DNA from 2 places in the Allorhizobium sp. GW101-3B10 genome. Region 1 is predicted to be linked to the other one. Evidence: riboswitches for the same ligand, from Rfam matches in the RefSeq annotation. Region 1 holds a riboswitch; the other holds the start of a gene.
The links. A riboswitch is a leader RNA that binds a small molecule or an ion and turns the genes downstream of it on or off. The one in region 1 is predicted to bind S-adenosylmethionine.
Positions count from the first base shown of each region.

Region 1 (6,919 bases):
CGCCGGCATATTCGATCCAGCGGCCGTCCGGATGCTCCGGATCGGCTGGCGCGATCGTCGAGGTCACCGTGCGGTCGAGGAAGTCGCGGTCATGGCTGACCAGGATGACCGTGCCGGAATAGCCGGCGACGATTTCCTGCAAAAGGTCGAGCGTCTCGATGTCGAGGTCGTTGGTCGGTTCGTCGAGGATCAGCAGGTTCGACGGCTTGGCCATCATCCGCGCCAGCATCAGCCGGGCGCGTTCGCCGCCGGAGAGGTTCTTGATCGGGGTGCGCGCCTGCTCCGGCTGGAACAGGAATTCCTTCATGTAGCCGGTCACATGCTTCTGTTCGCCGTTGACCAGAAGGTTCTCGCCGCGCCCGTCGGTGAGGTAATGCGACAGCGTGTCCTCGAGGTTGAGGTCCTCGCGCTTCTGGTCGAGCACGGCGATCTCGAGATTGGTGCCGAGCTTGACCGTGCCGCTGTCGGGTTGCAGCTGGCCGGTCAGCATCTTGAGAAGCGTCGTCTTGCCGGCCCCGTTTGGGCCGATCAGGCCGATGCAGTCGCCGCGATGAACCCGGATCGAAAAGGGCGCGACGATGGTGCGGTCGCCATAGGCTTTTGTGATCTTCTCCGCCTCGATCACCAGCTTGCCGCTTTCGCGGCCTTCCGTGGCGCTCGCCTGGATCGTGCCCTGCGGTCCCTTGTGGCCGCGATATTCGGCCCGCAGGCTCTGCAGATTGCCGAGACGGCGCATGTTGCGCTTGCGCCTTGCGGTCACGCCGTAGCGCAGCCAGTGCTCCTCGCGCTGGATCTCCTTGCCGAGCTTGTGCTGCTCGATCTCTTCCTCTTCCAGCACCTTGTCGCGCCATTCCTCGAAATGACCGAAACCGCGGTTGAGTCGGCGCGACAGGCCGCGGTCGAGCCAGACGGTGGCGGTCGACACCTTCTCAAGAAAGCGGCGGTCGTGCGAGATCACCACCAGCGCGCTGCGGCTCTTGGCCAGCTCGCCTTCCAGCCATTCGATGGTCGGCAGGTCGAGATGGTTGGTCGGCTCGTCGAGCATCAGGATGTCGGGTTCCGGCGCCATGACGCGGGCAAGCGCCGCGCGCCTGGCCTCGCCGCCCGACAGGCTCGCCGGGTCTTCCTGGCCGGAAAGCCCCAGATGCTCGAGCAGATAGGTGACGCGATACGGATCGTCGCCCGGTCCGAGCCCCGCCTCGGCATAGGCCTGCACCGTCTTGTGCGCGCCGAAATCGGGCGCCTGCTCGAGATAGCGGATGGTGGCTGCCGGATGGCGGAACACCTCGCCCGACTGCGGCTCGACCATGCCGGCGGCGATCTTCATCAGCGTCGACTTGCCCGAGCCGTTGCGGCCGACCAGGCAGATGCGGTCGCCCGGCTCGACCTGCAGGCCGGCGCCGTTGAGAAGCGGTGCGCCGCCGAAGGAGAGCACGATGTCGTCGAGTTTGAGAATGGGTGGTGCCAAGGTCAAGCTCCGGAAAAATCGTAAGGGCGGGCAAGGACGACGGCATCGCCGCTTTTCAGCGAGAACCGCACGGGACCTTCCGCGACGTTGGAAATGGTGCGCGACGACCCGAAGGGCAGCGCGAAATCTTTGAGCGGATAGCGGGCATTGTCGATCGTCAGCCCGGCCAGCGGCGACAGGCCGAGGACCGAGAACAGCGAGCCCTTCGGCAGGTCGAGGGTAAAATCGTGCCCAAGCAGCGGAAAGGCCTCTTCGCTTCCCGACGTCATCATCACCTCAATACCGCCCTTGGCCAGCGCCACGCCCGACAGCAGATGCATCAGCGCATGGTCCGAGCGTTCGCCGCCGAGCGCGCCGGCCAGCACCAGGCGCCTTGCCCCGCGCGACAGCGCCTCTTCGACGGCGATCTCGCCGTCGGTCGCCGCCTTTTGCGCCGGATAGGGCAGGCGCGGCACGCCGGGAAAATCCTCGACCGGCAGATCGGCGGAACTGTCGAAGTCACCGACCCACAATTCCGGCGAAAGGCCGAGCGCTGCCGCGTGGCGCATGCCGCCGTCGGCCGCAATGGCGCGGCTTCCCGCGACCGCGGCTTTCAGCCGTTCGGTCGGGATGAGCGCCCCGCCGAGCAGGATGGTGAAGGTCGTGTCCGTCATGGATGTGCCCATAGCGCATATGGGCGGGGAAGGGAAAGGCCGATTGCTTGGCCCCTCGCCGCCTGACCGGGCGCCGGGCGCCGATCAGGCCGGGCACGACGCTTGGTCGTGGTATCGCTGAGCCCGATGGCGCCTAGCGCTTGGCGGTGCCGTCCTTGGAGGTTTCGGCATTCTTCAGCTGGCTGGCGAAGCCGGTCGCCTTCGGCGCATCGGCCTTGGTCTTGTCCTTCTTGGGTTTTCGGGCTTCGCGGTTCGAACGTACCTGACCTTTGGCCATGGGTGTCTTCCTTCGGTGAAGGATCGCGGGCCGCCCTTGATGGCGGCGCTCGATCGGGAACAGGTGATCTTCGGTCGGCTGGCGGTAGAAACTTCGTCTTCGAAGCGAATGCGGCGGGGGATGCCGTGTGCTTGGCAGGACCTGCCGGGAATGCGCCCGCCGCGGTCGCGAATGTGACTTTCTTGCCCACAGAGGCAAGTGTCGGAACACCAACGGGCGGCATGTGTCGCTGTGTTCAGCCTGTCAGATTCCAGCATTTTTACAAGCTTTATCTGCCGCGCCGCCACCGCCGCCGGCCGCCCCGCCATCTTGCACTGCACCCCTTGCGCCACTAGGTTCACCGCCAAGGATCAGCCAGGAAGACTCGAGCATGCAGTTCATCGGTACCGCCGACTATATCGCCGACAAGGACCTGATGGTCGCCGTCAACGCGGCCATCACGCTCGAGCGGCCGCTGCTCGTCAAGGGCGAACCCGGCACCGGCAAGACCGAGCTCGCACGACAGGTGGCGGCGGCGCTTGGCCTGGACATGATCGAATGGAGCATCAAGTCGACCACCAAGGCGCAGCAGGGCCTCTACGAATATGACGCGGTCTCGCGCCTGCGCGACAGCCAGCTCGGCGACGCACGGGTCAACGACGTCGGCAACTACATCCGTAAGGGCAAGCTCTGGCAGGCCTTCGCCGCCGGCCGCAAGACGGTTCTGCTGATCGACGAGATCGACAAGGCCGACATCGAGTTTCCCAACGACCTGCTTCAGGAACTCGACCGCATGGAATTCCATGTCTACGAGACCGGCGAAACGGTGAAGGCCGCCGTGCGCCCGATCGTCATCATCACCTCGAACAACGAGAAGGAACTGCCCGACGCGTTCCTGCGCCGCTGCTTCTTCCACTACATCCGCTTCCCCGACGCCGACACGCTGACCCGCATCGTCGAGGTCCACTATCCCGGCATCAAGCAGGCGCTGATCCGGGATGCGCTGACCCAGTTCTACGAGATCCGCGAGACGCCGGGCCTGCGCAAGAAGCCCTCGACCTCGGAAGCGCTCGACTGGATCCGCCTTCTGGTCGCCGAGGACGTCGACCCGGCCGACCTGCGCGCCGACCCGAAACAGGCCCTGCCCAAGCTCCACGGCGCCCTTTTGAAGAACGAGCAGGACGTGCACCTGTTCGAACGCCTGGCCTTCATGGCGCGGCGGGAGCGCTAGGCCGCAAGCGCTGAAGTCCCGATCGACTGGCTTCTGACCCACAGTATGCGGGATACCCCCCCTCTGCCCTGCCGGGCATCTCCCCCTCAAGGGGGGAGATCGGAACCTGGATATCGCCCGGATGCCGCAACCGCATGACTCAGATTCCGGCAACAGTTGCCGCTGGTATGCGGCCGAAGCCACCACAGATGACAAGACCCTCGCAACTTGCTCGGGCGTAGCGGTCAGGCGAGCGCCTGCCCCACGCCGATCTCCCCCCTTGAGGGGGAGATGTCCAGCAGGACAGAGGGGGGTGCCGCTCGCACCGACGCCGAGGACAGTCGCAACCACACCCAACCGGCCCATGACACGCAACAGACCGACCCCCATTGATTCGCCGCCCCAACAGGCGTAAATAACCGGCTGTCCCGTGGTGATTTGGCCGGCCGGCTTGCAGCCACGTTAAAGAAGTCGCTAAAGGGGCCGAGGAAAGTCGTCATTTTCCCGAGCACCGGTCGCGATTTCTCGCCGCCGGTTTTATTTTGCGGTTTTTCCGCCAATGCTGGGAATGAGAAACGATGCCGATCAGGATACCCGATACGCTGCCCGCCTTTGAAACCCTCGTCCACGAGGGCGTGCGGGTGATGACCGAGACGGTGGCCGTCCGCCAGGACATCCGCCCGCTGCAGATCGGCCTGCTCAATCTCATGCCGAACAAGATCAAGACCGAGGTCCAGTTCGCCCGCCTGATCGGCGCCTCGCCGCTGCAGGTCGAGCTTACCCTCGTGCGCGTCGGCGGCCACAAGGCCAAGAACACCTCGGAAGAACATCTCCTGTCCTTCTACCAGACCTGGGAAGAGGTGAAGGACCGCAAGTTCGACGGCTTCATCGTCACCGGCGCGCCGGTCGAGAACCTGGCCTATGAGGACGTCACCTACTGGAGCGAGATGCAGCAGATCTTCGACTGGACGGAAACCAACGTCCATTCGACGATGAACGTCTGCTGGGGCGCCATGGCCGCCATCTACCATTTTCACAAGGTGCCGAAGCACGCGCTGAAGCAGAAGGCCTTCGGCGTCTACCGCCACCGCAACCTGTCGCCGGCCTCCGTCTACCTCAACGGTTTTTCCGACGACTTCCAGGTCCCGGTATCGCGCTGGACGGAAGTGCGCCGAAAAGACATCGAGAAGCATCCGGACCTTGAGATCCTGATGGAATCCGACGAGATGGGCGTCTGCCTCGTGCACGAGAAGCGCGGCAACCGGCTCTACATGTTCAACCACGTCGAATATGATTCGACCTCGCTGGGCGAAGAGTATTTCCGCGACGTGAATGCCGGCGTGCCGATCAAGATGCCGCACGACTATTTTCCGCACAACGACCCGACGCTGACCCCGCTCAACCGCTGGCGCAGCCACGCCCATCTCCTGTTCGGCAACTGGATCAACGAGATCTACCAGACGACGCCCTACGACCTCAGCGAGATTGGCACCGGGCGCTGACATGGCGGCGACCGTCGACATCCGCCCCTTGCGCACGCAGGACGAAACCGCATGGCGCCGCCTGTGGAAGGCCTATCTCGCCTTCTACGAGACGGAGCTGCCGGAGGAGATCTACGCCCTGACCTTCGCCCGGCTGACCGGCGGCGCGCCGGGCGAATACCGCGGCCTTCTGGCATGGGTGGACGGCCGGCCGGTGGGCCTTGCCCACTATCTCTTCCATCGCTCCTGCTGGCACATCGACAACATATGCTATCTTCAGGACCTCTATGCCGACCCCGAGATCCGCGGCACCGGCATCGGCCGGGCCCTGATCGAGGCGGTAGACGAGCGGGCAAAGGCGGAAGGCGCAAGGGAGGTCTACTGGATGACGCAGGAATTCAACGCCACCGCGCGCCGCCTCTACGACCGCATCGCCGAGAAGACGCCGTTCATCGTCTACCAGCAGAATTTCTGACCTCGGATGTTCATTCCCTTTTTCCTCAAGCTCAAGGAAGCGCATGTCCCGGTCACGCTGAGGGAATTCCTCGCCCTTCTCGAAGGCATGGAAAAGGGGCTGGCCGACTTCGATACCGAAGCCTTCTACTTCCTCGCCCGCACGGCGCTGGTCAAGGACGAGCGCCATATCGACCGCTTCGACCGGGTCTTTGCCGAGATGTTCGGCGGGCTGGAGGCCCTGTCGGGTACCGATGGCGTCGAGACCGTGCCGATCCTCGAGGAATGGCTGAAGAAGCTCGCGGAAAAGCACCTGTCGGAGGACGACAAAAAGCTGGTCGAGGCGCTCGGCGGCTTCGACAAGCTGATGGAGACGCTGCGCCAGCGGCTTGCCGAGCAGGAGGGGCGCCACCAGGGCGGCTCGAAATGGATCGGCACCGCCGGCACCTCGCCCTTCGGCGCCTATGGCTACAATCCGGAAGGCGTGCGCATCGGCCAGCACGAAAGCCGTCACCGCCGCGCCGTGAAGGTCTGGGACAAGCGCGAATTCCGTAATCTCGACGACACGGTCGAACTCGGCACGCGCAACATCAAGGTGGCGCTTCGCCGCCTGCGCCGCTTCATCCGCGAGGGTGCGGCCGACGAATTCGACCTCACCGGCACCATCCGCGCCACCGCCGAACACGGCTATCTCGACGTGAAGACGCAGCCGGAGCGGCGCAATGCCGTCAAGCTCTTGATGTTCTTCGACATCGGCGGCTCGATGGACGACCATGTGCGAACCGTGGAGGAACTGTTCTCCGCCGCCCGTTCCGAATTCCGCCACATGGACTATTTCTACTTCCACAACTGCCCCTATGAGCGGGTCTGGAAGGACAATCGCCGCCGCATGGCCGAGGTCATCGGCACCGACGACATCATCCGCACCTTCGGCCCGGACTACCGGCTGGTCTTCGTCGGCGACGCATCGATGAGCCCCTACGAGATCAGCCATCCGGGCGGCTCCGTCGAACACTGGAACACCGAGGCCGGCGCCGTGTGGATCGACCGGCTGACGGCGCATTTCCGCCGCAGCCTGTGGATCAATCCCCTGAAGCAGGACTATTGGGGCTACACCCAGTCGGTCGGCATGATACGCCAGCTGATGGGAAACAGGATGTATCCGCTGACGCTCGGCGGGCTGGAAGACGCGGCGCGCGCGCTGGCGAGATAGACGGCGAAAGGCCGCAAACGGGGGAATGGCATGACCGGCAGGGAAATCTTCGGCACCACCTTTTCAGGCGAGACGGTCGAGCGGGTGACCCTGTCCGGCGGCGGGCTGACGGCACGCATCATCACCTTCGGCGCGGCGATCCAGGACCTGCGCCTTGCTGGCCATGACGCCCCGCTGGTGCTCGG
Region 1 covers NZ_JBWKZR010000001.1:4,182,394-4,189,312, reverse strand. Annotated here, with positions in the region: gene AC07Y0_RS20620 (ABC-F family ATP-binding cassette domain-containing protein) at 1-1,468, opposite strand, end outside; gene AC07Y0_RS20615 (thiamine diphosphokinase) at 1,471-2,121, opposite strand; gene AC07Y0_RS20610 (hypothetical protein) at 2,255-2,398, opposite strand; gene AC07Y0_RS20605 (AAA family ATPase) at 2,769-3,608, shown strand; SAM riboswitch at 4,008-4,086, shown strand; gene metA (homoserine O-acetyltransferase MetA) at 4,166-5,089, shown strand; gene AC07Y0_RS20595 (GNAT family N-acetyltransferase) at 5,091-5,543, shown strand; gene AC07Y0_RS20590 (vWA domain-containing protein) at 5,550-6,734, shown strand; gene AC07Y0_RS20585 (aldose epimerase family protein) at 6,765-6,919, shown strand, end outside.

Region 2 (6,919 bases), 810 kb from region 1:
TCGATCGCGACGAAGACGGCCGTCCGCGCCGCACCTGGCGTGCCGGCGGTCTGATCGCCCAGTTCCTGCCCGAGGCGCCAGAACGCCTGCGGCACTCCGACCTGCATGGCGGCGACGGCGACAATGGCGACAATGGCGACCGGCCGCACTCGGATGACGATGCCTGGGCGGAAGCGCGCATGCTGGTCGACACGGTCGACGCCGACGAACTGACCGATCCACAGATCGGTGTGGAACGCCTGCTGTTCCGCCTGTTCCACGAGCGCGGCGTGCGGGTCTATGAGCCCCATGCCGTCTATGACCGATGCAGTTGTTCGCGCGAGAAGATCAAGGGCGTGCTGTCGAGCTTCTCGCAGGAGGAGATCGATGCCAGCCAGACGGACGGCGCGATCACGGTCACCTGCGAGTTCTGCTCGACGACCTACCGCTATGAGGCGGCGGAAGTCCTGAACGCCTGAGCAGGGCCGAAATGGAATGATGCGAGCGGCAGGGTCCTTGGCCCTGCCGTTTTCAGTTCAGCACCCGGACCATGCCCGGCGCATCCAGCGAAAACGCCGGAATGGCGACTTCGAAGACCTCGCCGTCGTCGGCTTCCATCTGGTAGTGACCGAACATCATGCCCGACGGTGTGTCGAGCGGGCAGCCGGACGAATATTCATAGGTGTCGCCGGGGCGCAGCCGCGGCTGCTCGCCGATCACGCCCGGTCCGTGCACCTCATCGACCTGGCCGTTCTGGTCGGTAATGTGCCAGTAGCGATGCATCAGCCGCACGGGCCTTGTCGAATGGTTGGCGATTACGATGCGGTAGCCCCAGACATAGCGGCTGTCTTCCGGATCGGATTGCTCCTCCAGGTAATAGGGTTCGACACTGACCTCGATGTCGCGTGTCACGGCGCGATACATGCACGGGACCTTTTTAAAGCTTCGCTAAGCATAGCCTACAGCATGGCGCGATGAAGGAAAAATACAAGCGCACCGGCAGGCGAAAGCGACCGGTCCGGCAGAGATTTCGTTGTTAATGCTAATGGTTGGGGTTAAGGGGCCTGGTCCGGGCGCGCAAGACGCTCACCCGGACTTTTCTGGGGCCTTGGCCGTCGTGGCCGGGCTCAGGCGCCGACGGACGCGATGGCGCGGGCAAAGTCCTCCAGCAGGTCGTCCGTGTCCTCGATGCCGCAGGACAGACGAACCGTGCCGCCGGACATGCCGAGTTCGGCGCGTGCCTCGTCGGTGAGGTTCTTGTGCGTCGTCGTGGCCGGATGGGTGATCAGGCTCTTGGCGTCGCCGAGATTGTTGGAGATCTTGACGACGTCCAGCGCGTTCTGCAGCTTGAACGCCGCGTCCTTGCCGCCCTTCATCTCGAAGGCGACCAGCGTCGAGCCGCCGGTCATCTGCTTGGCGACGATGTCGGCCTGCGGATGGTCGGCGCGGCCCGGATAGATCACCCTGGCGACCTGCGGCTGCTCGGCCAGGAAGTCGGCGATCGCCGCGGCATTCGCCGTCTGCTGTTTGACGCGCAGCGGCAGCGTCTCGACGCCCTTCAGAAGCGTCCAGGCATTGAACGGCGACATGGCCGGACCGGTATGGCGGAAATAGTCCTGCAGGTTCTCGGTGATCCAGTCCTTCGACGAGAGCACGACGCCACCGAGGCAGCGGCCCTGTCCGTCGATATGCTTGGTGGCCGAATAGACAACGACATGGGCGCCGAGTTCGAGCGGCTTCTGGAAGAGCGGCGTGGCGAAGACATTGTCGACGATCAGCGTGGCGCCGACCTGGTCGGCGAGCTTGGCGACGCCGGCGATGTCGACCACTTCGAGCGTCGGGTTGGTCGGGCTTTCGAGGAACATGACCCTGGTGTTCGGTCGGATCGCCGCTTCCCAGTTCTTCAGGTCCCGGCCGTCGACCAGCGTGCATTCCACGCCGTAGCGCGGCGCCAGCGTCTCGACGACGTAGCGGCAGGAGCCGAACAAGGCGCGGGCGGCGACGATATGATCGCCGGCCTTCACCTGGCAGAGCACGGCGGCGGCGACCGCGGCCATGCCCGAAGCCATGGCGCGGGCGTCTTCGGCGCCTTCCAGGAGGCACATGCGCTTTTCGAACATGTCGTTGGTCGGGCTGCCGTAGCGAGCGTAGATATAGCCGTCCGTCTCACCCTTGAAGCGTGCTTCCGCCGCTTCCGAGCTTTCGTAGACGAAGCCCTGCGTCAGGAAGATCGCCTCGGAGGTCTCGCCATAGGGCGAGCGAAGAGTTCCACCATGGACCAGTTGGGTTGCCGGACGCCAGTTCTTGCTCATGCCTTTCAGCCTTTCGAATACAAAAAAACCGGTCGCGAAATCGGACCGGTTTCTAGCACCCGGTCTCTTTAGCCATTTGTTTAACGTGGCTGCAAGCCGACCGGCCAAATCACCACGGGATAAGCTTGCCATACGCCCATCGCGGGCTTGCGTCAATTCCTCGACTTTGGTTTTGTCTGGCCCAAACAGGAAGACGCAAGATGACCAGGACCACGGGCATTCTCTCGGACAGCGCCATCGGCACGCTCTTCGGCGAGGGCCGGCTGATGAGCGAGACGATGCTCGATCATGACCAGATCCAGCCCGCCAGCCTCGACCTTCGGCTGGGCGCGAAGGCGCTGCGCGTGCGTGCGAGCTTCATGCCAGGGCGCGCCCACACCGTCGCCGACAAGCTCGAACGGCTGACCCTGCACGAGATCGACCTGGAAAACGGCGCCGTGCTGGAGACCGGATGCGTCTATATTGTCCCCCTGATGGAGAGCCTCGACCTGCCGGCCGCAATGTCGGCCTCGGCCAATCCAAAGAGCTCGACCGGCCGCCTCGACATCTTCACCCGCGTCATGGTCGACCATGCCCAGGAATTCGACAAGATCCCGGCCGGCTACAAGGGACCGCTCTACCTGGAAATTTCCCCGCGCACCTTCCCGGTCATCGTGCGGCGCGGCTCGCGCCTGTCGCAGATCCGTTTCCGCGTCGGCCAGGCACTGCTCGGCGAGCGCGAACTGCTCGACCTGCATGCGGCGGAGACCCTTGTCGCCAGCGAGGCGCCGAACGTCTCGGGCGGCGGCATCGCGCTGTCGATCGACCTGAAGGGCACTGGCGCTGACGGCCTGATCGGCTATCGCGGCAAGCACCATACCGGCGTGATCGACGTCGACAAGAAGGCCGCCCACGACGTGCTCGACTTCTGGGAACCGCTCTACAGCCGGGGCGCCGACGAACTCATCCTCGATCCGGACGAATTCTACATTCTCGTCTCCAATGAGGCGGTGCATGTGCCGCCGCTGTATGCCGCCGAGATGACGCCCTATGACCCGCTGGTCGGCGAGTTCCGCGTGCACTATGCCGGCTTCTTCGATCCCGGTTTCGGCCATGCCGCCGCCGGTGGCTCGGGAAGCCGGGCGGTGCTCGAAGTGCGCAGCCACGAAGTGCCCTTCATCCTCGAGCATGGCCAGGTGATCGGCCGTCTCGTCTACGAGCACATGCAGGAGCGCCCTGAAGGCCTCTACGGCTCGGGCCTCGGCTCCAACTACCAGGCCCAGGGCCTGAAGCTGTCCAAGCACTTCCGGCTCGGTTGATCGGCGTCCGCGCAGGTCAGTTTCGCCCTTGACAGAGCGCCGCATCTGTTGGAACTGTGCGGGCCGCGCGGGTGTAGCTCAATGGTAGAGCAGCAGCTTCCCAAGCTGAATACGAGGGTTCGATTCCCTTCACCCGCTCCAGCCTTATCCAATCATCAAGATCGTCCGCTCACCGCGCCACGCCATTGCGCCGGCGTCTGGCTTCGAGCAGCAAAAGGCCCGCGAGCGTCAGCACGGTGAAGCCGGCGCCGCCAAGGAACGTGCCGGTCGGGCCGGTGGCGTCCCAGAGCAGACCGGCGATGACGCTGGCCGCCAGCAATGCGACGCCGGTCACGAGGTTGAACATGCCGAAGGCCGTGCCGCGCAGTTCCGCCGGCGCGGTGTCGGCGACGAGGGTTGCCAGCAGCCCCTGGGTAAAGCCCATGTGCAGGCCCCAGAGTGCGGCCCCGAGCGCAAGACCGGCGAGACCCGAAGAAAAGGCGAGCACCAGATCGGCGGCGAGCAGCAGCACGAGGCCGGCGACGAGCAGTCTCGTCCGGCTCATCCTGTCCGACAGCGCCCCGACCGGATAGGCCGAGAGGAAATAGGCGGCATTCATCACCACCATCACCGCCGGCACGAAAGCGAGCGATAGTCCGATGTCCTGGCCCTTCAGCACGAGGAAGGCTTCGCTGAACCGGGCGAGCGTGAAGGCCGACGCGACCGCGAGCACCCACCAGTAGCTGGCGCTCAGCCGCCGAAGCTCGCCGCGGCTGAGCGGCATGCGCACCTTGCGCACGGGCGCCGCCCGCTTCGGCTCCTTCACCGCGACGATTATCAGCCCGGCCGAGACGAAGGCGGGAATGACGGCGATCCAGAAGACCAGCGTGAAATCGTTGTGGAGCGCCCACATGAAGACGATGGCAAGCAGCGGCCCGAGCAGGGCGCCGAGCGTGTCGAGCGACTGCCGGAGCCCGAAGCTTGCGCCGCGCAGCTCGGGCGGGGAAATGTCGGCAACCAGCGCGTCGCGCGGCGCGCCGCGGATGCCCTTGCCGATGCGGTCGACGAAGCGTGCGGCGATCAGCCAGGCGACGCCCGGTGCAAGCGGGAAGATCGGTTTGGTCAGCGCCGCAAGCCCGTAGCCGAGGGCGGCGAGCAGCTTTCGCTTGCCCAGCCAGTCGCTGAGCGCGCCGGAAAACACCTTGGTGATCGCCGCGGTCGCCTCCGCGATCCCCTCGATGATGCCGACGGTGAGTGTCGACGTACCGAGCACGGTGACCAGATAGAGCGGCAGGATCGCATGGATCATCTCGGAGGAGACATCCATGAACAGCGAAACGAAGCCGATCGCCCAGATGCTGCCGGGGAGCCTGCGCCAGGTCGCCGTGTCGCTCCCGCCCTGTCTCTCCGCCAAGCCGGTCTCTCCCGATGATTGGGCCCCCGCCGCGCTCTCCGCTGGGCGCGGCTTCTGCGGACCCCTCGGCAAATCTCTGCGCGCTCGCCCGTTTGCGGTCAAGACGGCTGGCGGGTGGGATCACAGGCTTCGCTGGCGCGAACCGCCTCGGCTTGTGTCTGCGCATGAGTCTCGCGCGGCTCGTGCGTCTCGTGCGGCCGGTGCGGCGTCTTGTTCCAGAAGAAGGGCTTGCAGCGCAGCTCGACGACGGCCTTCCAGGCCGCAAACGAGGTCATCATCCAGTAGAGCGGGACCCCCATCCACCGGTTGCCCACCATTTTCCTTTCGTGCCCTGTCATCGTCGTTGCGCCGAGCGTCACGAAGGCCGCGTAGCTGCCGAGAATGTTGGTGATGTCGATGATGAACAGGATTGCCTCGAACAGGCCGATCGTTTCGGCTGGCTTCTGCAGCATGGCGACCGCCGATGTGGCGATGAAGACCAGGATGAGCGGATGGCTGAGTGCCGAGATCAGCATGCCACCGATCAGCAGCTGGAAGGTGGCGAAGGCGGCAAATCCCATTTCGTCGACCGTCCGGGCCGGATCGCGCATCAGCACCAGCCATGTCTGCAGCCAGCCCTTGAACCAGCGGGTCCGCTGGCCGAGCCAGACGGCGCCCGTCGTCGGCGCGTCCTCCAGCGTCTGCCGGCGGATCGTGGCCGAGCGGTAGCCGAGCCGGTAGAGCCGCATGCCGAGATCGGCGTCTTCCGTAACGTTGAACGGATCCCAGCCGCCGACCGCCTTCAGCGGGCCGATGCGAAAGTGATTGGACGTGCCGCCCAGCGGAAGTGGCATGCGGTAGCGCGCCAGGATCGGCAGCATACGGCGAAACAGGGCGGCATATTCGAGCGCAAACAGCGCGGTGGTCCAGGATTGGCGCATGTTGGCGATCACCAGCGGCGCCTGCAGGCAGGCAAGATTCGCGGGTGCTGTGCGGAACGTATGGTAGGCTTCCTTCAACTGGCCAGGATGCGGCCGGTCCTCCGCATCGAAGATTGCCACATAGTCCCCGCGCGCGCCGGGAAGCGCATAGCTCAGCGCCTTCGGCTTGGTGCGCGGCGCCATCGGCGGCACCTCGACGATCTCGAAATGCCGGGGCGGGTCGAGCGCCCGGATCGCCGAAAGGGTCGCCATGTCGTCGGCCTCGCAGACCAGCTTGATGTCGAGCCGGGCGCGCGGCCAGTCGAGCCGCTCGAGCGAGCCGATCAGCTGGGCCGCGACCTCGGCCTCGCGGTAGAGCGCCACCATCACCGTATAGACGGGCAGGGTCTCTTCGCCGCTGACGACCGGCAGCGCGGCTGGCCTTTGCCGCGCGCGTCCGGAGCGCCGGCCATGCACCAGGGCGGCCATGCGCAGGCACAGCGCCGCGAGATAGAGCAGCGACAGCGTGAGATGCAGGACGGTAACTGCGATCGCCGGCGCACCGAGGAGCAGCGCAATCACGCCGCTCGTCATCGCGCCTGCCCAGAAGCCCTGCCGACCGGTGAGAACCGTGCGGGCGGAGAAGTCCGGTCGCGCCTCGAACAGCGCATCGACGGTCGCCTTGACCCGCCGATCCGCCCCGGCCTGCCAGGCGGCGCGCCGGATCGACGACGCAGAGGCGATGGCGAGCGACCGGCGAAGCCCCGGATGCCGCTCAAGGCTGGCGAGCAGGTGGTCGATGCGCCGCGCCTCGGGGGCGATCACCGTGAGCGGCGGGCGGGTCTTGTCGTGCAGCCGTACCGAGCAGGGCCGGGCGAGCTGGCTGTCCAGCCCTTTGCCGTCGATAACCGCGCCGTCCGGGATGGCTTCGAGAAAGGGCAGGCCCGCCAGCCGCGCCAGCGCGCCGTAATAGGCTTCCTCCTGCACATGGCCGCTCGCCAGCAATTCCTGTTCGATGGTCGTGCCGTGGCTCGCGGC
Region 2 covers NZ_JBWKZR010000001.1:3,368,271-3,375,189, reverse strand. Annotated here, with positions in the region: gene AC07Y0_RS16765 (Hsp33 family molecular chaperone) at 1-458, shown strand, start outside; gene apaG (Co2+/Mg2+ efflux facilitator ApaG/CorD) at 511-903, opposite strand; gene AC07Y0_RS16755 (O-succinylhomoserine sulfhydrylase) at 1,107-2,291, opposite strand; SAM riboswitch at 2,339-2,417, opposite strand; gene AC07Y0_RS16750 (2'-deoxycytidine 5'-triphosphate deaminase) at 2,492-3,589, shown strand; tRNA gene AC07Y0_RS16745 (tRNA-Gly) at 3,657-3,730, shown strand; gene AC07Y0_RS16740 (MFS transporter) at 3,759-4,982, opposite strand; gene AC07Y0_RS16735 (glycosyltransferase family 2 protein) at 5,081-6,919, opposite strand, start outside.
Region 2: linked by a shared signal. The riboswitch ahead of AC07Y0_RS16755 (O-succinylhomoserine sulfhydrylase) and the one ahead of metA (homoserine O-acetyltransferase MetA) in region 1 are both predicted to bind S-adenosylmethionine.